One region of the Burkholderia sp. MSMB0856 genome, then DNA from elsewhere that is predicted to be linked to it. Evidence: predicted binding sites of a transcription regulator. Region 1 holds the regulator's gene; each other region holds the start of a gene.

Region 1 (5,420 bases):
TTCGCGGCCTGCGCGCGCGCCTTCGACAGGTGTTTCGCGTCGGTGAGATAGGCTTCCCATGCCTTGGCCTGCGCGGCTTCGAGCGCGCCGAGATCGGCGGCTGCGTCGAGCGCGGCGAGCTGCGCGCGGCGTGCCGCATGTTCCTCGTGCAGCGTGTCGGGCGGCAGCCGGAACTTGCGGGCGGTCGAGTGCAGCGCGTCGAGGCGCGTCTCGACCTGCGCGAGCCGGGCCGGGTCGAGATCGAGGCGCTGCGCGTAGTGCGACAGCGAATAGACGGCTTCCTGCAGCTGGATCTCGGCCGGTTCGAGCGATGCGAGCGCGTCGCCGAGCCCCGTGTCGTAGTCGGCCAGGCTGCGCAGTTTCGACACGATTGCGCCGAGCTGCGGGAGCATCGCGTCGTCGGCCTCGGACAGCGCGTTGAGCGCACCCTGCACGCCGGCGATCAGGTTCGCCGAATGCGACAGGCGCTTGTGCTCGCTGCCGACTTCGTCCCATTCGCCCGGTTGCGGTGCGAGCTTGTCGAGCTCGGCGAGCTGCCATGCGAGCTTCTCGCGTTCGAGCTGCAGTTCGCGCTCGTGCGCCTTCGCGGCGTCGATCGCCTGCGTCGCGTCGCGCCAGACGCGCCACGCGCGTGCGACGTTCGCGGCATCGGCGACGAGCCCCGCGTGCGTGTCGAACAGCTCGCGCTGCGCATCGGGACGCATCAGCAACTGGTGCGCGTGCTGGCCGTGGATGTCGACCAGCATCTCGCCGAGCTCGCGCAGCTGCGCGAGCGTCGCGCTGGTGCCGTTGATGAATGCGCGCGAGCGGCCGTTCGCGTCGATCACGCGGCGCAGCATCACGGTGTCCTCGGCGTCGAACGCGTGTTCATCGAGCCAGCGCGCGACGCGGTCGTGCGGCGTGAATTCGGCGGTGATGTCGGCGCGGCCGCAGCCGGCGCGCACGACGCTCGCGTCGGCGCGTTCGCCGAGCGCGAGGGCGAGGGCGTCGATCAGGATCGATTTGCCGGCGCCGGTTTCGCCGGAAAAGACGGTGAAGCCGCTATCGAATTCGAGATCGAGCGCGGCGACGATGACGAAGTCGCGAATCGAGAGGTGGCGAAGCATGGTGTCGGGCTCAGGTGCGTCAGGACGCCTTGTCGTCTTCGTTCGATGCGTGTTCGTTCCAGTGCAGCTTCTTGCGCAGCGTCGCGTAATAGCTGTAGCCGACCGGATGCAGGAACGGCACCGTATGCTTCGAGCGGCGCACCTCGATCGTGTCGTTCAGCTCCAGCGCGGTAAACGACTGCATGTCGAAGTTCACGTTGACGTCGCGGCCGCCGACGATCTGGATCGCAATCTTCGAATCGTCGGGCAGCACGATCGGCCGGTTCGACAGCGCATGCGGCGCGATCGGCACGAGCACGATGCCCTGGAGTTGCGGGTGCAGGATCGGCCCGGCCGACGACAGCGCGTACGCGGTCGAGCCGGTCGGCGTGGCGACGATCAGGCCGTCCGAACGCTGGTTGTACATATACCGGCCGTCGACCGACGCACGCAATTCGACCATCCCGGAAAAGCCGCTGCGGTTCACGACGACGTCGTTGAACGCGAGTGCGTGGTAGATCGGTTCGCCGTCGCGCACGATCCGGGCCTCGAGCAGCGAGCGCTCCTCGCGCTCGAACTTGCCCGACAGGATCACCGGGACGCGCGCCTGCATGTCGGCCGCCGCGATGTCCGTGATGAAGCCGAGCCGCCCGTGGTTGATCCCGATCAGCGGTGTCTTGTACGGCGCGAGCTGGCGGCCGATGCCGAGCATCGTGCCGTCGCCGCCGAGCACGACCGCCACGTCCGCGCGCGCGCCGATTTCAGCCGGAGTGAGCGCCGGATAGCCGGAGATGCCGATCTCGCGCGCGGTTTCGGCTTCGAACACGACCTCGAAGCCGAGCTTCGCGATGCAGCCAGCCAGCGTGGCGAGCGGCTCGGCGATGCCGGGCGTGTTGCTCCGGCCCACGAGCGCGACAGTATTGAACTGATTACCGGTTTTCATGCCGGCATTACACCATAGCTCGTTGACGAAAAGAACCGGCTGTGTGAAGACGGGGCCGGATCGGTCAGCCCGCGCGACAGTGGCCGCGGCCACTCGCCGTGCTCGCGCGGTTGCGCTAAAATTTTCCACCATGCTAGATCCTCGCGCACGAACCCTCCTGAAAACCCTGATCGAACGGTATATCGCCGACGGTCAGCCGGTCGGCTCGCGCACGTTGTCCCGTTACTCGGGGCTCGAGCTGAGCCCGGCAACGATCCGCAACGTGATGTCCGACCTGGAGGAGCTCGGCCTCGTGTCGAGCCCACACACGTCGGCCGGCCGCGTGCCGACGCCGCGCGGCTATCGCCTGTTCGTCGACACGATGCTGACGGTCGAGGCGCCGATCGATGCCGAGGCCGTTGCGCGCCAGGTGCAGAACACGCTGCAGGCCGGCGAACCGCAGCAGCGGGTGGTGGCCGCAGCGGCGAGCGTGCTGTCCAACCTGTCGCAGTTCGCGGGTGTCGTGCTGACGCCGCGCCGCAGCCACGTGTTCAAGCAGATCGAGTTCATGCGGCTGTCGGACAAGCGCATCCTGCTGATCATCGTCACGCCCGAGGGCGACGTGCAGAACCGGATGCTCGCGACGCCGCGCGACTATTCGCCGTCGCAGCTCACCGAGGCGTCCAACTACATCAACGCGCATTTCGCCGGGCTGTCGTTCGACGAGGTGCGCCGCCGCCTGCGCGACGAGATCGACCAGCTGCGCGGCGACATGACCACGCTGATGCACGCGGCCGTGACGGCCAGCACCGAGGTGCCCGACACCGAGGACACCGTGCTCATTTCCGGCGAGCGCAACCTGCTCGAAGTGGCGGATCTGTCGTCCGACATGGCGCGGCTGCGCAAGCTGTTCGACGTGTTTGACCAAAAAACGGGCCTCCTGCAATTGCTCGACGTGTCGAGCCACGCCCAGGGCGTGCAGATCTTCATCGGCGGCGAATCGACGCTGGTGCCGATCGAGGAAATGAGCGTCGTGACCGCGCCCTACGAGGTGAACGGCCAGATCGTCGGCACGCTCGGCGTGATCGGCCCGACCCGCATGGCGTACAACCGCGTGATTCCGATCGTCGACATCACCGCTCGGCTGCTGTCGCTCACGCTGAGTCAGCAATAACCCGAACCGACACCGTTCCGCCATCGTGCCGCGACGCCGCGTGCGCCGCCAGTCGGCCGAACGGCCAGCCGACCCGAGCGAGCGGCCCGCTATAATTGAGGGCCGTCCGACTGCGTGCCCCGAGCACGTTCCTGCCCATGCGTTTCGATCTTGAGCCGCCTTCGAGCGTTGCGGCCGCCCATCGCATCGGCGTGCTGCTGATCAATCTCGGCACGCCCGACGCCCCGACGCCGCGCGCGGTGCGGCGCTATCTGGCCGAATTTCTGTCGGATCCCCGCGTCGTCGAAATCCCGCAGGTCGTCTGGCAGGTGCTGCTGCGCACGCTGATCCTGCCGCTGCGCGGCCGCGCGTCCGCGAAGAAATACGCGGCCGTCTGGATGCCCGAGGGCTCGCCGCTGCGCGTGTACACCGAGCGCCAGACCGAAGGCGTGCGCCACCTGCTCGCATCGAACGACTACCAGGTGACGGTCGACTACGCGATGCGCTACGGCAGCCCGGGCATTGCGCAGGCACTCGCGCAGTTCAAGCGCGCGGGCGTCGAGCGCGTGCTGCTGATGCCCATGTATCCGCAATACTCGGCGTCCACCACCGCGACCGCATTCGATGCCGCATTCGCCGCGCTCGCGCGGATGCGCAACCAGCCGGAAGTGCGCACGGTGCGGCAATATGCCGACCATCCCGCCTACATCCATGCGCTCGCCGAGCAGGTGCGCCAGTACTGGGCGCAGCACGGCCGGCCCGACTTTGCGGCCGGCGACAAGCTCGTGCTGAGCTTTCACGGGGTGCCGAAACGCACGCTCGACCTGGGCGACCCCTATCATGAACAGTGCCAGCAGACGGGCGCGCTGCTGATGGCCGCGCTCGGGTTGTCGACGCTCGAGTGCCGCGTGACGTTCCAGTCGCGCTTCGGCAAGGCCGAGTGGCTGCAGCCGTATACGGCGCCGACGCTGCGCGAACTCGGTGAGGCCGGCGTGCGGCGAGCGGACGTGTTCTGTCCCGGTTTTACGGCTGATTGTCTGGAGACGATCGAGGAGATCGGGATGGAGGTGCGCGACGAATTCATCGCCGGCGGCGGCCAGGCCTTCCACCGGATTCCGTGCCTGAACGGCGCGCCCGCGTGGATCGGCGCGGTGGGCGAGATTGTCGCCGAGAATCTGCTGGGCTGGCCGGTGAAGGCCGCACAGCCCGAAACGGTGAGTTGAGCGCGATGAACTACAAGATTTCGACGGAACCCGGCGCGAAGCTGCGCATCGACAAATGGCTATGGGCAGCGCGCTTCTTCAAGACGCGCTCGCTCGCGTCCGACGCGGTCGACAAGGGCCACGTGAAGATCGGCGGTGCGGCGGTCAAGCCGGCGAAGGACGTGCGCGTCGGCGACGAGGTCGAGATTGCGATCGACGGTGTCGTCTGGCACATTGCCGTGCTGGGCATTTGCGACGTGCGGGGGCCCGCGAGCATCGCGCAGACGCTTTACGAGGAAACGGAAGCGGGGCGCGTCGCGCGGCTCGCCGAACTGGAGCGGCGCCGCACGTATCGCGAGCCGGCGGCGGAACTGCACGGCCGGCCGACCAAGCGCGACCGGCGCATCATCGACAGATTTTCTGGTGGGAGCTGAACATCTGGTCGAACGTCGCCCGCGCGCTTCCGTATTCGGTCGTGCGGTCGGTCACGGCTCCGGACAGGCAGATGGTGGTGGTGCCGGCAATCAGTACCAGCGCGACCACCGATATGGCAAAGGTCAGTTTCACGGTACTCGCCTCGATGGGACGGTGAATGCAGCGCCAGGTGGATGTCAGGCGGCGGTAAGCTAGGGTAAACGCGCTTTCTCGACGCTTGAGTGGAGTGTAGTGCAGCCCCCTGTGCCGGGCTAGTACTTGCCTGGTAAGCGTTGTTACAGGCCGTTTCGTCCAATCTGGCGACAAATGCGCGCAATCGGGCGACGCGCAGCGCGGTTGTTTCGCGGTATTGGCGAATGCCGGCGAATAACCCTCTTGAAATCGCAATTTTCGCCCTTATTTGCACCAACAATGTGCGGTGCCGCCGGCATACGGTCCGGCGGTTGCCGATTTGGCTTCAACCTCTAATCGACTTTCAGCGACATGGAAAACACGCAAGAGAACCCGGCTACCCAATCGGCCGAAGACATCGGCAGCGAGAAGCAGGCGGCGCAAGGCGCTGCTCCCGCCGCCGAAGCAGCCGACGCGGCGCTCGCGGAGGCTCAAGCCAAGGTCGCCGAGCT
Region 2 (5,420 bases), 130 kb from region 1:
CTATGCATTGCTGGGCGGCCGGCTGCTGCCGGGCGACGCCGGGCCGGCCGCGCAACTGATGTACCAGCGCGCGGACGGCAAGCGCGTGACGCTCTACATGACGGCCTATGATGCGCGGCGCTTCGCGCCGCGGGCGATGTCCGCCGGCGGTCGCGATACGTACTTCTGGTCCGATCGCGGCATGGGTTATGCGCTCTCCGGACACGCCGACGAACGACGGCTGCGCGAGCTCGCGATCGAAGCATGCGGCGCGCTCGGCGGACCGACCGACGCGTGGAAGGGCTGACGCGCGCGACATCGGCAGGGAGCCAGCGATGAACACGAAGGCGGTGATGGTGGCGGTGGCGCTCGTGGCGGGCGCCGGGCTCGCGCGGGCGGACGGCGATGCGCCGGTGCGCGTGCCGGTCGACGCCGACGGCGTGCAGCGGGTGGCGATCGTCGGCGGCAGCTATTTCTTTCGGCCGAGTCACGTGATCGTCCGCGCGCACGTGCCGGTCGAACTCACCGTCTCGGCCGAACCGGGCGTCGTGCCGCACAGTTTCAAGATCGACGCGCCGCAGGCCGGCATTGCGGTGCATACCGAGCTGGGCACGACGCCGCGCACGTTGCGCTTCACGCCGACGGCGCCCGGCCGCTTCGCCTACTATTGCACGCATCGGCTGCTGTTCCTGCGCAGCCATCGCGAGCGCGGAATGGAAGGCGTGCTCGACGTCGAGGCGGCGCCGTGATCGCCGCGTTGCTGGCCGCGAGCCTGATAGGAGCGAGCATGACCGCCGATCCCGTGACCATCGCGCAGACGCATTTCGACCAGGTCCATTCGTACCGCGCGACGATCCGGTCGTCGGCGCGAAGCGGCGAGCATGCCGAATTCCACTATGCCTACTTGAAACCCGGTTTCGTCCGGATGGACTTCGTGTCGCCGCATCACGGCGCGGTGCTCGCGTACGACCCCGGCAACGGCAAGGTGCGGCTGCGTCCGTTCGGCGAGCATGCGCTGCCGGCGCTGACGCTCTCTCCGTCCAATCCGCTGCTGCGCGACCGCAGCGGCCATCGCGTCGACCGTTCGGACGTCGGCGTGCTGCTGCACAACGTGCATGCGCTGCAGCAGGGCGGTGCGACCGTGACGGAAGGCAAGGAAACCCTCGGCGGCCGCGCCACGCTGCGCGTATCGGTGACGGGCGCGCCCGCGCACGTGGTCGACGGCGTGCATCGCTATCGTCTGTGGCTGGACACCGAGGACGGCTTTCCGCTGAAGGTCGTCAGCTTCGCGGACGACGACGGCGCGCCGCTCGAAACGGTGACGCTCGACGACGTCGAGATCGACGTCGCGTTTCCCGCCCGATTTTTCTCGCCCTGATCGCGCTTTTGACCCCGATTCTGATTCGCGCCGGAGGCAGCATGGCGGAATACCGGTTTTCGACGACGTGGCGCGTGGACGCGCCGCTCGCGGCTGTCTGGGACGCGATCTACCAGGTCGATCGCTGGCCGGACTGGTGGAAGAGTGCCGTGCGGACCGTCGAGATCGAGCGCGGCGACGCGCGCGGCGTCGGCGCGCTGCAGCGATATACATGGAAAGGCGCGTTGCCGTACCGGCTGACCTTCGACATGCGCGTGCTGCGCGTCGAGCGGCCGCATGTGCTCGAAGGCCGCGCGAGCGGCGCGATCGAAGGCGACGGCCGCTGGTCGTTTGCCGGCGACGGCGCGCGCACCGTCGTGCGCTACGACTGGCACATCCGCACGCGCGAGCGCTGGATGAACTGGCTGGAGCCGATCGCGCGCCCGCTGTTCGCGTGGAATCACGACGTCGTGATGCGCGAAGGCGCGAAAGGCCTCGCGCGGCTGCTCGGCGCGACGGTCGAGACCGACGGCCGGACGTTTCAGCCGGTCGTGGGCTGTCCGGACATGTGACGATCCCGTGGCCGAAGTTTGCGCCCTTGGCACGTCCGCGCAGCCCTATTCAAGCGATGCCGGACGACCGCGGGAACTCGGTGCTCGCCCTGTGTCCAATTGGGGCGTGGGTCGGGATATCCCGTATCTCGTCCGCTCCCGGTGTGCGGAATCGATGTTTATGTGATTGTTTTTAATGAAATTTTTCAATCAATCCCCGTTTTTCCATCGTTCCGCCCCGCACGAAAAAACCTCTGGCTCCCCTTCTTGAATTTGTCAAAACCCGTCCATATAATTAGCACTCGCTGCACGAGAGTGCTAACAATTCTCTGCCGGGCGACCCGCCGGGCAGATTCCCTAAGCGTTCTTCAATCTCAGTCAAGAGAGGAGTGAATATGAACCTTCGTCCTTTGCACGATCGCGTGATCGTCAAGCGCCTGGATCAGGAAACCAAGACCGCCTCGGGCATCGTGATCCCCGAAGCTGCTGCTGAGAAGCCGGATCAAGGCGAGATCCTCGCGGTTGGCCCGGGCAAGCGCGACGACAAGGGCGCGGCGATCGCGCTCGACGTGAAGGTCGGCGATCGCGTGCTGTTCGGCAAGTACGCTGGTCAGACCGTCAAGGTCGACGGCCAGGAACTGCTGGTCATGCGCGAAGAAGACATCATGGCCGTGGTCAACGCGCAGTAAGCGTCCACCGACGGTACATATTCCCAAGAATTCAAGGAGTTAGAAGATGGCAGCTAAAGACGTCGTATTCGGCGATTCCGCCCGTTCGAAGATGGTCGAAGGCGTGAACATTCTCGCCAACGCAGTCAAGGTCACGCTGGGTCCGAAGGGCCGCAACGTCGTGCTCGAGCGCAGCTTCGGCGGCCCGACGGTCACCAAGGACGGTGTGTCGGTCGCGAAGGAAATCGAGTTGAAGGACAAGCTCCAGAACATGGGCGCGCAAATGGTCAAGGAAGTCGCTTCCAAGACCAGCGACAACGCAGGCGACGGCACGACGACGGCAACCGTCCTCGCGCAATCGATCGTTCGCGAAGGCATGAAGTACGTCGCATCGGGCATGAACCCGATGGACCTGAAGCGCGGCATCGACAAGGCAGTCGCAGCGGCTGTCGAAGAGCTGAAGAAGATCAGCAAGCCGTGCACGACGAACAAGGAAATCGCACAGGTCGGCTCGATCTCGGCGAACAGCGACACGTCGATCGGCGATCGCATCGCTGAAGCGATGGACAAGGTCGGCAAGGAAGGCGTGATCACCGTCGAAGACGGCAAGTCGCTCGCCGACGAACTCGACGTCGTCGAAGGCATGCAGTTCGACCGCGGCTACCTGTCGCCGTACTTCATCAACAACCCGGACAAGCAAGTCGCCGTCCTCGACAACCCGTTCGTGCTGCTGCACGACAAGAAGGTGTCGAACATCCGTGATCTGCTGCCGGTGCTCGAGCAAGTCGCGAAGGCTGGCCGTCCGCTGCTGATCATCGCTGAAGACGTCGAAGGCGAAGCGCTCGCAACGCTGGTCGTCAACAACATCCGCGGCATCCTGAAGACCGTTGCGGTCAAGGCGCCGGGCTTCGGCGATCGCCGCAAGGCCATGCTGGAAGACATCGCGATCCTGACCGGCGGTCAAGTCGTCGCGGAAGAAACCGGCCTGACGCTCGAGAAGGCAACGCTGGCAGAACTGGGCCAGGCGAAGCGCATCGAAGTGGGCAAGGAAAACACGACGATCATCGACGGCGCAGGCGAAGCCGTGAACATCGAAGCGCGCGTCAAGCAAGTTCGCACGCAAATCGAAGAAGCGACGTCGGACTACGACCGTGAAAAGCTGCAAGAGCGCGTGGCCAAGCTGGCCGGCGGCGTGGCAGTGATCAAGGTCGGTGCTGCGACCGAAGTCGAAATGAAGGAAAAGAAGGCACGTGTCGAAGACGCACTGCACGCAACGCGCGCAGCTGTGGAAGAAGGCATCGTGGCAGGCGGCGGCGTTGCGCTGATCCGCGCTCGCACCGCGATCGCAGGCCTGACCGGCGCGAACGCCGACCAGAACGCCGGCATCAAGATCGTGCTGCGCGCAATGGAAGAGCCGCTGCGCCAGATCGTCACGAACGGTGGCGAAGAAGCGAGCGTCGTGGTGGCGGCAGTTGCTGCAGGCACGGGCAACTACGGCTACAACGCAGCAACGGGCGAGTACGTCGACATGGTTGAAGCCGGCGTCGTTGACCCGACCAAGGTCACGCGCACCGCACTGCAGAACGCAGCGTCGGTTGCAGGCCTGCTGCTGACGACGGACGCAGCTGTCGCAGAACTGCCGAAGGAAGACGCACCGATGCCGGGCGGCATGCCGGGCGGCATGGGCGGCATGGGCATGGACATGTAATCGACTTCGGTCGATGGTGTCCGGAACGCGCAGCGATGCGCGTTCCAGCCAAAGAAAAAGACCCGCAGCGATGCGGGTCTTTTTTTATGCGCGCGCGAAAAGGGGCGGACATGCCGCCCCGAAGCGAGCGCAGGCCGCGCAACGGCGGCGCAGGGCCGCCGCGCGGGCGTCAATGCCGGGCGATTCGCGGCGAGCTTTTGCTGCTTTCCGTCACCGGACGCCCACCTTCCTCGTCATTGCTGCGCGCCCAGAAGAACCGGTCGGGCAGGTACGCGCCCATGCCGGGCCGGAACGCGTCGCGGACGGCCTGATACAGGTATTCCTGCGCCTCGCGCACCGCTTCGGGCGGCTCCTGGCCGTTCGCGAGCAGTGCCGCGATCGCCGCGCCGAGCGTGTCGGTGATGCCCATCAGCCGGTGCGGCGAGCGATCCCACATGTCTTCGCGAAGCTGGCCTTCCTCGCCGTACAGCGTGTTGACGAGCCGGTGCGAGCCCGTTTCCGACGACAGGATGTACTCGCAGCCCTGCGACAGCAGGTGCGACACGGCCGCGTCGAGATTCGGCGCCTCGGCATCGCCGTCCGGCTGCGCGAGCGCGATCAGCGTCGCGTGGTCGGCGACCAGCAGCGTCGTCTGCGGCGCGAGCAGGTCGGCGATCGATTCGCGCAGGTCGTCGGCGGCGAGCACGTGCTCGTCGTCGAGCGTGAAGTCCGGTGCGAGCACGAGCGGCACGCCGTCGTAGTCGGCGACCACTTCCGCGATCGCGCTCACGACTTCCGCGCGCGTCGCGGCGCCGATCTTGAACGCGGCGACCGGCATGTCCTCGAGCAGCATGCGCGCCTGGGCGGCGACGACATCGGGATCGAGACCGGTCACTTCGTCGCAGGCGGCGGAGTCGCGCACGGTGTAGCCCGTCAGGACGGACACGCCGTGACAGCCCATGCTCGCCAGGGTCATCAGATCGGCTTGGAGGCCGGAGCCGCCGGTGGGATCGGACAGGCCGAAGGTGAGGACGATCGGAGGGGCGTTGCTGGACATGTAAAAATGGGGCAAGAAAAAAACGGGGAAGCGACAGAGCTGCGGACGGCGAGGCGAATCGGGCGTTTGGGCCCCGTGTTGCCCGGCAGGCCGCACTTTTCAGCCATTATGCGGCGGAATC
Region 3 (5,420 bases), 1.1 Mb from region 1:
GATAGTCGAAGCCGACCGGCCGGAAGAACAGCGCGAACAGCACGAGCAGCATCGCGAAGTAGAAGCCGGAGAACGACGCGGCATAGACGAGCGGCCAGGCGGCGAACATCGCGCCGCCGGCCGTGATCAGCCACACCTGGTTGCCTTCCCACGTCGCGCCGACCGTGTTGACGATGATGCGGCGTTCCTCGTCGGTCTTGCCGAGGAACGGCAGCAGCGCGGTCGCGCCCATGTCGAAGCCGTCGGTGACGGCGAAGCCGATCAGCAGCACGCCGACGAGCAGCCACCAGATCAGCTTGAGAGTTGCATAGTCCATAGCGATTCCTTGTTCGGTTTCAGGTGCGCGCTCAGGCCGACGCGTGCTCGCCGGCGGCCGCCAGCTCGTGGTGATAGCGGCCGGTATGCAGCGAGGACGGGCCGAGACGCGCGTACTTGAACATCAGCTTGATCTCGATGACGAACAGTGCCGTGTAGAACGCGATGAAACCGGCGAGGCTCAGGTACAGGTCCGTCGACGTCAGGCTGGACGCGGACAGATGCGTCGGCAGGATGCCCGCGATCGTCCACGGCTGGCGGCCGAGCTCGGCGACGACCCAGCCGAATTCCGCGGCGAGCCACGGCAGCGGGATCGCCCACACTGCATAGCGCAGGAACCAGCGGCGGTTGTCCTGCAGCACCTGCCGGCGCGCGCAGAACCAGAACGCGGCGACGAAGGTCGCGAGGAACAGGAAGCCGAGGAACACCATGATCCGGAACGAGAAAAACACGGGCGCGACCGGCGGGATTGTCTTCTTCGCGGCGGCCTTGATCTGCTCCGGCGTCGCATCGACCACGTTCGGCGTGAATTGCTTGAGCATCAGCCCGTAGCCGAGATACTGCTTGTGCTGATCGAACAGCGCGCGGGTCGCGTCGCTCGTGTCGCCTTCCTTGATCTTCTGCAATGCGCCGTACGCGACCATCCCGCTCTGGATGTGTTCCTCGCTGTGCTTTGCGAGCTCGCGCAGGCCGATCACCGGTTCGTCGATCGAGCGCGTCGCGATCAGGCCGAGTGCGTACGGGATCTTGATCGCATAGTCGGTGCGCTCTTCCTTCTGGTTCGGAATGCCGATCAGCGTGAACGATGCCGGCGCCGGCTGGGTTTCCCATTCCGATTCGATCGCGGCGAGCTTCATCTTCTGCACTTCGCCGGTCGTGTAGCCCGATTCGTCGCCGAGCACGATAACGCAGAGCGTCGACGCGAGACCGAAGCCTGCCGCGACCGCGAACGAGCGCAGCGCGAAATCGGTGTCGCGCTTCTTCAGCAGGTACCACGACGAGATGCCGAGCACGAACATCGCGGCCGTCACGTAGCCGGCCGACACGGTGTGCACGAACTTCACCTGGGCGACCGGGTTGAACAGCACGTCGAACAGGTTCGTCAGCTCCATGCGCATCGTCTGGTAGTTGAACTCGGCGCCGACCGGATTGTTCATCCAGCCGTTCGCGACGAGGATCCAGAGCGCGGACAGGTTCGAACCCAGCGCGACGAGGAACGTGACCATCAGGTGCTTGACCTTCGACAGGCGGTTCCAGCCGAAGAAGAACAGGCCGACGAACGTCGATTCGAGGAAGAACGCCATCAGGCCTTCGACCGCGAGCGGCACGCCGAAGATGTCGCCGACGTAGTGCGAGTAGTACGACCAGTTCGTGCCGAACTGGAATTCGAGCGTGATGCCGGTCGTCACGCCCATCGCGAAGTTGATCCCGAACAACTTGCCCCAGAACTGGGTCATGTCCTTGTAGACCTGTTTGCCGGTCATCACGTAGACGGCTTCCATGATGACGAGCAGCCAGGACAGGCCGAGCGTCAGCGGCACGAACAGGAAGTGGTAGAGCGCCGTGATGCCGAACTGCAGACGCGACAGATCGACGACTTCGCTACTTATCATGGTGGTCTCCCTCGGTAGATGCAGGCGCCGGCACCGAGAGCAGCTTCTCGGCGACGACGGCAGGCGGCAGCGACATGTGCTTGGCCTGCGGATGATTGAAGAATGCGTATTTGAGCGACATCAGGAGGATCAGCTTGACGATCACCACCAGCGTGATGTCGCGCATGAGGGTCGGCCCGCGCGCCCACGCGGCGATGCGTGCGCGCCAGCCGAGCGTGCCGGCGGCCTGCGGGGGAGGCGGCGCAGGCTCTTTATTGATCGAGATCAAGGCGATTATCCTGAATCGATTTACGTGGGTTTTGGGGCGACTCTACGTCGGATTTATGACGGCAGTTAAGCTGTTTTAATCCTTTTAAGCCGACATGCCAATTTTAAAATGCCGGCTTTCCGATGCCGAGTGTTGCGCTGCGGCAGACCGTCGCGAAGCACGTGTCGAAACTTGATGCAGATCAAGGTTATGCGGAAGGGGCCGGAATTTGCCCGATACCCGATCAATAAGGTCGATTAATACGGCGTGATCGAGGCTAAACCATAGACGAAAAAAAACCGCTGCCGGGTGGGCAGCGGTTTTGGGTAAAGCGCTCTAAATCGCGGAGTTACGCGTATTCGGCGAGTGCCGTGCGCATCTTCTTCATGGCGCTCGCTTCGATCTGGCGGATGCGTTCCGCCGATACGCCGAACTCGGCCGCGAGATCGTGCAGCGTCGAGCCGCCCGAGCCGTCGTCGTCGACGTTCAGCCAGCGCGCCTCGATGATCCGGCGGCTGCGTGCGTCGAGTGCCTCGAGCGCCTGCGCGATGCCGTCCGTCTGCAGCATGTCGCGCTGACGCGCGGCGAGCACGGCGGTCGGCTCGTTGTGCGAATCGGCCAGGTAGGCGATCGGTGCGTACGACTCCTCGCCGTCTTCCACTTGACCCTCGAGCGCGATGTCGCCGCCCGACAGACGCGTCTCCATCTCGGTCACGTCTTCGCGCTTGACGTTGAGCTCCTGCGCGAGGCCGTCGATTTCCTCGGGCGTCATCGCCTGCATGCTCTTCTTGTGGCTGCGCAGGTTGAAGAACAGCTTGCGCTGGGCCTTCGTCGTCGCGACCTTCACCATCCGCCAGTTGCGCAGGATGTACTCATGGATCTCGGCCTTGATCCAGTGGATCGCATACGACACCAGGCGCACGTTTTGCGCCGGGTCGAAACGTTTCACGGCCTTCATCAGGCCGATGTTGCCTTCCTGGATCAGGTCGCCGTGCGGCAGGCCGTAGCCGAGGTAGTTGCGCGCGATCGACACGACCAGCCGCAGGTGCGACAGCACGAGGCGGCGTGCCGAGTCGAGGTTGTTGTCTTCGCGGAATTCGGTCGCGTACTGGCGTTCCTCTTCGGCGGTCAGGAGCGGGATCCGGTTGACGGCCTGGATGTACGCGTCGATGTTGCCGAGCTGGCCCGACAACATCGATTGAGTCGCGAGCGCCAGCGAGCCTGCCGATTCGGCCTTGGCCGGCGTCGGGCTCAGGGTGTTCGGAAGGGTCAGGGCGTGGCTCACTAAAAAACTCCTTTGGAATCAGGGACAAACCCCTGGTCTCGGATGAGATTCCGGGGCCCATCTTAGCACTCCCGTAATCCGAGTGCTAATTCCTTAGAGGGGCTGCGGGCATCCAAGTTCCCGATTCTCTATCGAACTTGTCGAATCGATAGTCTAATTTGCGACCGGACTGGCCGGTAGAAGTTCCGTAAGTTGTTGTTTCTGATAGTAATCAGTAGACGGTTTCGATTTTTGTAGTTTTGGAAGCAAACAATTTCGCTTCGTGATGCCGATCCGAAAAGTCCTTTACCATACCATTCAGTTCGCTCGGGCCCGGCCGCGGCGGCAAGGCCCCATTCAACCCACAAAGTTGGAGTGTCTGATGAACAATAAGAAGAATTGCCGGCCCCGCAGCCGGCTTGCGGTGCATGCGCTGCTGGCGGCATCGCTGCTGGGCGGATCGGGCGCCGCGTTCGCGGATCGATGGGGAATCCAGGCGGGCGGCGGGTTTTCCGATCGCCACGGGATCGACAAGGCCGATCTCGGCGTCGTGTGGGATCCGGGCTGGAACTGGTGGGAAATCGGCGGCTGGCACTTCGCATTCGTGATGGAAGGCCACGCCGGCTACTGGCACACGGGCGGCAATGTTCATGGCAGCATCGGCGAATTCGGTGCGACGCCGATGTTCCGCTTCATCAAGAGCGCGGGGCAGGTGCGTCCGTTCATCGAGGCCGGCGCCGGCATCCGCTTCCTGACGTCCCCGACGATCTCCAACAAACTGTCACTGGCGACGTCGTTCCAGTTCGTGGACGTCGTCGGCGTCGGCGCGCAGTTCGGAGAACGGCAACAGTATCAGCTCGGCTACCGTTTTCAACATGTGTCTAACGCGGGTATCAAAGAGCCGAATCCTGGTATAAATTTCCACCAGTTCTACGTGCAGTACAACTTCTGATCCGCACGCCCGCGCACGGCGGGCGCGTTGCCGAGGAGTCAGGCGATGGCGAAGGTGGTCGATGCGATTCGCGCGCTCGAGCGCGATCGATTCCGGGCGATGGTCGACGGGGACGGCGAGGCGCTCGAGGCGCAATTGTCGGACAAGGTGTTCTTCGTGCACACCAACGGCAAACGCGAAACCAAGCAGCAGTTCATCGACGCCATCGTCGCCGGCCGCCGCCGCTATCGTCAGATCGAAATCCAGTCGCAGGACCTGCTGCCCGTCGGCGACGCAACCTGCGTCGTCACCGGGCGCGCACTGATCGAGATGGAAACGAACAACGGCGGGCTGGTGTTTCCGATCGCCTATACCGCCGTCCATACCCATGAGCAGGGGCAGTGGCGCCTGCTGGCGTGGCAGGCGACGCGGTGCGCGACCGAGACATGAGCGCGCGTGGCGCTCCTTTTCGTGTCCCGACCGAGGCGGCCTTCTGGGCCGCTTTTCATTGCCCGTGCGACGCGGATTGCGCGGCGCACGGGCGGTCACGCACCGCTCGCTGACGTTCGAACCCTGAAACGAAAATCTGCCGATCAGGCCGCCGCACGGCGGTCGGCGCACTGCCAGGCCGAGCGGTTGATCGCGCTGACGACCGCATCGAGCGCGGCTCTCGCCGCATCGGCGTGCACGCCGACGCCATGCCGCAGCGGCGCATCGCCGACCCGGCAGCCGACCGATACCGCAATTCGTCCGTCCGTCGTGCGCGCGTGTTCGCACGAGGCGACGTCGATCGTCGCGCCGGCCGCCGTCGCGAAGGCCGCGGCCGTGCGTTGCACGACGTCTTCGGGTGTCGCGCCGGCCGGCGGCGCGCCCGCGATGTCGCGGTTCTGCCAGCGTGCGGCGTCGCCGTGGCGCGCGGCCGGGCCGTCGGTCTCGAAGAATTCGCGGGCGAACAGCGCGCAGATCGCGTCGCCGGTCACTTCCTCGCCGGACGTGTCGGCGAGCGTCTGCACCGCGTGGCTGAATTCGATCTGCACGCGCCGCGTCGGC
Region 4 (5,420 bases), on a different replicon from region 1:
GTCGTTGACGAGATCGGCGACGCGATCGCTGAACGACACGTCGATTTCAAGCCGCGGATAACGCTCGATGATGCGCCGCACGACGGGCGCCACGCATTGCCGGCCGAACAGCACGGGCACGCTGACCCGCACGCGGCCGGTCGGCTCGCGCCGGCCCGCGTCGAGCGCGGCTTCCGTCTCGCCGAGTTCGGCCAGCAACCGCCGACACTGCTCGTAATAGACGAGCCCCTCGTCGGTCAGGCCGAGCTGACGCGTCGTGCGCTGCAAGAGGCGCGCACCGAGCCGCTGTTCGAGCCGCGCGACGATCTTCGCAACAGCCGAGCGCGTCATGCCGAGGCGCAGCGCCGCCGCCGCGAAGCTGCCCGACTCCACGACGTCGACGAATTCGACGATGCCTCTCAATCGCTCGTCCATGCAGTTCCGCTCCGATGGAATGACAGGTTTGTGTCCGCGCCGGCGACAATCGTTGGCCGAATTCTCGCCAATGTGTCCCGTTGCGCAACACTATGATAGTCCGGTCCATCTCGAAAAAGGAGCCGACATGCACGCATGGCAAATCAAACCGGGGGACGGCATTGCCGGGCTCCGGCGCATCGACGCGACGCTTCGCCCGGTCGGGCCGACCGACGTCGTCGTGAAAATCCACTCGGCAGGACTGAACTACCGCGACCTGATGTTCGCGCACGGCGACTATCTCGGCATCGGCACCGACGCGCTGATACCCGTCGCCGACGGCGCCGGCGAAGTCGTCGAGACCGGTCGCGACGTCACGCGGTTCAAGCCGGGCGATCGCGTGATCAACACGTATTTCCCGCACTGGATCGACGGGCCGCCCACGCCGCCGAAGGTCTCGGGGTCGCCCGGCTCGCATTTCGACGGCGTGCTCGCCGAACGCTTCGTCTCCGACGAAACCGCGCTCGTCGGGATTCCTGCGCATCTCGACTACGACGAAGCGGCAACGCTGTCGTGCGCGGGCATCACCGCGTGGAATGCGCTGTTCGTCGACGGCGGGCTGAGACCGGGCGCGACGGTCGTGCTGCTCGGCACGGGCGGTGTTTCGATCATCGCGCTGCAGCTCGCGCATGCGGCCGGACTGCGCACGATCGTGACTTCGTCGAGCGATGCAAAGCTCGAACGCGCCCGCGCACTCGGTGCGGACGCAACGATCAACTACCGCACGACGCCCGAATGGCAGCATGAAGTGCTGCGGCTCACCGACGGTGCGGGCGCGGATCTCGTCATCGAAGTCGGCGGACGCGATACGCTCGCGCGCTCGGTCGCCGCGACGAAAATGGGCGGCATCGTGTCGGTGATCGGCGGCGTCAGCGGGTTCGGCGGCCCGGAACTCGGGCTGCTGTCGCTGATCGGCGGCATTCGGAAACTGCACGGGATCATGGTCGGCAGCCGCGCGATGCTCGACGACGTCGTGCGGCTCGTCGATGCGAAACGGATCAAGCCGGTGGTCGATCGCGTGTTCGGTTTCGACGAAGCGCCGCAGGCCTATGCGTGTCTGCAGTCGGGTCAGCATTTCGGCAAGGTCGTGATTCGCGTCGCGTCGTAACGGATGAAGGCGGCGCACGCCGCCTTCTCCTCGCTGCCGTCTCTACAGCGCACTCTTCCGCGCCGGTACCCGCATCCGCGTACCGCGCTGTGCCGCGTCGTCGACGCTCCCATAGCGCATCCACGCAAATGCATTTCGGAATCCGTTATTGGATCGCGCCGTCCCGCGTTTTTATACTCGTCAGCACTCTCCATCAAAGAGTGCCAGCCAATTTCGACGCAACAGAACAGGACGGACAGATGAGCCTACGCCCCTTGCATGACCGGGTCATCGTGAAGCGACTCGACCAGGAAACCACCACCGCCTCGGGCATCGTGATCCCCGACAGCGCCGCGGAAAAGCCCGACCAGGGCGAAGTGATCGCCGTCGGCCCCGGCCGCAAGGACGCGGACGGCCAGCGCATCGTGCCCGACCTTCAGGTCGGCGAACGCGTGCTGTTCGGCAAGTACGCAGGCCAGGCCGTCAAGGTGGACGGCAACGAATTCCTCGTACTGCGCGAGGAAGACATCGTCGCGGTCGTCAGTCAATAACGGAGTGCAATCATGGCAGCGAAGGAAATCATTTTCAGCGACGTCGCCCGTGCGAAGCTGACCGAAGGCGTCAACATTCTCGCCAATGCGGTGAAGGTCACGCTCGGGCCGAAAGGCCGCAACGTCGTGCTCGAACGCAGCTTCGGCGCACCCGTCGTCACCAAGGACGGCGTGTCGGTCGCGAAGGAAATCGAACTCGCGGACAAGCTGCAGAACGTCGGCGCGCAGCTCGTGAAGGAAGTCGCGTCGCGCACCAGCGACGCGGCTGGCGACGGCACGACGACGGCCACCGTGCTCGCGCAGGCGATCGTGCGCGAAGGCCAGAAATACGTCGCGGCCGGGCTCAATCCGCTCGACCTGAAGCGCGGGATCGACAAGGCGGTGGCATCGGCCGTAGACGAGCTGAAGAAGATCAGCAAGCCGACCACCACCAGCAAGGAAATCGCGCAGGTCGCGACGATCTCCGCGAACGGCGAGGAATCGATCGGCCAGCGCATCGCCGAAGCGATCGACCGTGTCGGCAAGGAAGGCGTGATCACCGTGGAGGACGGCAAGTCGCTCGCCGACGAGCTCGACGTCGTCGAAGGATTGCAGTTCGATCGCGGCTATCTGTCGCCGTATTTCATCAACAACGCCGACAAGCAGATCGCCGAAATCGAGAACCCGTACATCCTGCTGCACGACAAGAAGATCTCGAACATCCGCGACCTGCTGCCGGTGCTCGAACAGGTCGCGAAGTCGGGCCGGCCGCTGCTGATCATCGCGGAAGACGTCGAAGGCGAAGCGCTCGCGACGCTGGTCGTGAACAACATCCGCGGCATCCTGAAGACGGTCGCGGTCAAGGCGCCGGGCTTCGGCGATCGTCGCAAGGCGCTGCTGGAAGACATCGCGATCCTGACCGGCGGCCAGGTCGTCGCCGAGGAGACGGGCCTCACGCTCGAGAAGGCGACGCTCGCCGAGCTCGGCCAGGCGAAGCGCATCGAGGTCGGCAAGGAAAACACGACCGTGATCGACGGCGCGGGCGATGCGAAGAACATCGAGGCGCGCGTGAGGCAGATCCGCGTGCAGATCGAGGAAGCGACCTCCGACTACGACCGTGAAAAGCTGCAGGAACGCGTGGCCAAGCTCGCGGGCGGCGTCGCGGTGATCAAGGTCGGCGGCGCGACCGAGATCGAGGTGAAGGAGAAGAAGGATCGTGTCGACGATGCGCTGCACGCGACGCGCGCGGCCGTCGAGGAAGGCATCGTGCCGGGCGGCGGCGTCGCGCTGATTCGCGTGCGGCAGGCGATCCGCGCACTCAAGGGCGCGAACGCCGACCAGGACGCGGGCATCAAGATCGTGCTGCGTGCACTCGAGGAACCGCTGCGCCAGATCGTCACGAACGCGGGCGAGGAAGCGAGCGTGGTCGTCGCGAAAGTCGCGGAGGGCTCGGGCAACTTCGGCTACAACGCGCAGACCGGTGAATACGGCGACCTCGTCGAATCGGGCGTGCTCGATCCGACCAAGGTCACGCGCACCGCGCTGCAGAACGCGGCGTCGGTCGCGGGGCTGCTGCTGACGACCGATGCGACGGTGTTCGAAGCGCCGAAGGATGCGGCGCCGGCTGCGGTGCCGGGTGGTCCGGGCGCAGGCGGCCCGGGGTTCGATTTCTGACGCCGGCAAGCGCGCACGCCCGAGCCGGGCGACCGCGCGCTTCGATCCACGACGCGTGGCGGCACCGGTCGCCACGCGTTTTTTCGTAAGCGCCCGCCCCGCGCGCCGTCGTCAGAACATCTGGCGCAGGCCGATCGCGGCCCCGACGTTGTTGGTCCTGCCGATCTGGTCAACCTTGCCGGTGAGCCGGTTGGTGGCGCCCGGGTAGTCGGCCGCGAACGCGCCGTTGCCGCGTGCGAAATCGACCGTGCCGTATACCTCCGTGTGCTTCGACAGCGCATATTCGGCCAGCATGGTCGCCGAGTAATTGATCCCGGAGCCGAGCGTGCCGTCGAGCCGCTCCGCGTTGCGCGCGTGGCCGTAATAGCCGGCCACCGTGATCAGCAGCGGCGCGGTGGCCTGCCAGTTCGCGCCGACGTAGAACGTATCGTCGATGCGATTCGGGCTGCCGCCGGCGAGCGTGGGCGCGCCGGCCTGCTGCATGTTGAAGTCCGTCGTGCCCGTCTTGTCCTGACCGTGCAGCCAGCCGGCCAGCAGGCGCACGGACGGCGTGACCTGATATGCGCCGCTCACGTGCAGGAAGTTCACCTTCGCGCCGTTGACCGCACTGCCGTTCACGGACGACACCGAGGTCTGCTGGTAGCCGGCGTTGATCGACGCAGGCCCTTGCGCGTAGGTCAGCTCGACACCGTACGTGCTGTCGAGGCCCATCGCGCCGGCATGATTGCCGAGCCCGTAGATCGCATCGATGCTGAAGCCGTTGTACGAGAACTTGTACTTCACCGAGTTCGGCACGGTCAGGTAATTGCCGATGCCGTTGTACGCCCAGCTGTCCTGCCAGTAGTCGCCGACGGTCATCGGATCGAACACGTCACCCATCGTGTCGTACAGCGGGGCGTACTGGTTGCCGAAGGTCAGCGAACCGTACCGGTCGCTCGACAGGCCGACGTATGCCTGCCGGCTGAACAGCGTGTTCGCGACGTGCAGCTTGCCGTCGCCGAGCTCGAAGCCGTTCTCCAGACGAAAGATCGCCGACAGGCCGCCGCCGAGATCCTCGCTGCCGCGCAAGCCCCAGCGGCTGTGCGTTTCGGGGCCGACGGTCATTCCGATCAGGTCCTTGCCGTCGGGGCCGGCGTTCGTCTGATAACGGATCGCCGTATCGACGAGGCCATACAACGTGACGGAACTCTGCGCAAATGCGGACGACGCCGCTGTCAAGACGAATACCGCGCCGACACCACCGGATACGACGATGCGTTTCATGAAAGGCCTCCCTGAGCGATTGATTTTGTAAGCAGTCCGACAGCATTCGCGTCGGCCTGCCGGTATAGCGCTCGGGAGAATAATCGGTCATATTCGCGGCACCTATTGCTGCTTCCGGATTGGACCTTTCCAATACGCTCAACAATCGCGGAAGCAGCCGTGCGGCGACCGGTGAGTCGCGCCCGCGGTAAGATGAACGCCCCTTCCGTCGCTTTGCCGCCCAAGCCATGTCGACCACCATCGCCACCCTTTTGCCGCTCGCCGGCGTCCTTCTCCTGAGCGTGGCCAGCCCGGGCCCGAACTTCGTGATCGTCACGTCGACCGCCGTCGCGCAACGCCGCGCCGGCGTGATGACCGGGCTCGGCCTCGCCGCCGCATCGGGCACCTGGGCGGCGGTCGCGATTGCCGGCCTC

The links. Region 1 encodes HrcA, which represses chaperone genes, less so after heat shock. Its sites were predicted from a motif close to TTAGCACTCNNNNNNNNNGAGTGCTAA; they were not measured.
Region 2: a site for HrcA is predicted at 2,183-2,209, ahead of groES (co-chaperone GroES). Genes of this name have one in related genera too.
Region 3: a site for HrcA is predicted at 3,523-3,549, ahead of rpoH (RNA polymerase sigma factor RpoH). Genes of this name have one in related genera too.
Region 4: a site for HrcA is predicted at 1,742-1,768, ahead of WS87_RS18910 (co-chaperone GroES). Genes of this name have one in related genera too.

The regions. Positions count from the first base shown of each region.
Region 1 is NZ_CP013427.1:707,608-713,027, forward strand. It holds gene recN (DNA repair protein RecN) at 1-1,106, opposite strand, end outside; gene WS87_RS04380 (NAD kinase) at 1,126-2,028, opposite strand; gene hrcA (heat-inducible transcriptional repressor HrcA) at 2,159-3,181, shown strand; gene hemH (ferrochelatase) at 3,319-4,383, shown strand; gene WS87_RS04395 (RNA-binding S4 domain-containing protein) at 4,389-4,796, shown strand; gene WS87_RS33930 (hypothetical protein) at 4,768-4,929, opposite strand; gene grpE (nucleotide exchange factor GrpE) at 5,281-5,420, shown strand, end outside.
Region 2 is NZ_CP013427.1:841,094-846,513, forward strand. It holds gene WS87_RS04950 (anti-sigma factor family protein) at 1-286, shown strand, start outside; gene WS87_RS04955 (hypothetical protein) at 315-728, shown strand; gene WS87_RS04960 (LolA family protein) at 725-1,357, shown strand; gene WS87_RS04965 (SRPBCC family protein) at 1,399-1,908, shown strand; gene groES (co-chaperone GroES) at 2,283-2,576, shown strand; gene groL (chaperonin GroEL) at 2,623-4,263, shown strand; gene WS87_RS04980 (hydroxymethylpyrimidine/phosphomethylpyrimidine kinase) at 4,433-5,299, opposite strand.
Region 3 is NZ_CP013427.1:3,094,538-3,099,957, reverse strand. It holds gene cydB (cytochrome d ubiquinol oxidase subunit II) at 1-316, opposite strand, end outside; gene WS87_RS15700 (cytochrome ubiquinol oxidase subunit I) at 348-1,928, opposite strand; gene cydP (cytochrome oxidase putative small subunit CydP) at 1,918-2,196, opposite strand; gene rpoH (RNA polymerase sigma factor RpoH) at 2,525-3,460, opposite strand; gene WS87_RS15680 (acyloxyacyl hydrolase) at 3,822-4,391, shown strand; gene WS87_RS15675 (nuclear transport factor 2 family protein) at 4,437-4,820, shown strand; gene leuA (2-isopropylmalate synthase) at 4,964-5,420, opposite strand, start outside.
Region 4 is NZ_CP013428.1:285,269-290,688, reverse strand. It holds gene WS87_RS18920 (LysR family transcriptional regulator) at 1-414, opposite strand, end outside; gene WS87_RS18915 (zinc-dependent alcohol dehydrogenase family protein) at 542-1,561, shown strand; gene WS87_RS18910 (co-chaperone GroES) at 1,801-2,091, shown strand; gene groL (chaperonin GroEL) at 2,104-3,744, shown strand; gene WS87_RS18900 (porin) at 3,856-5,007, opposite strand; gene WS87_RS18895 (LysE family translocator) at 5,235-5,420, shown strand, end outside.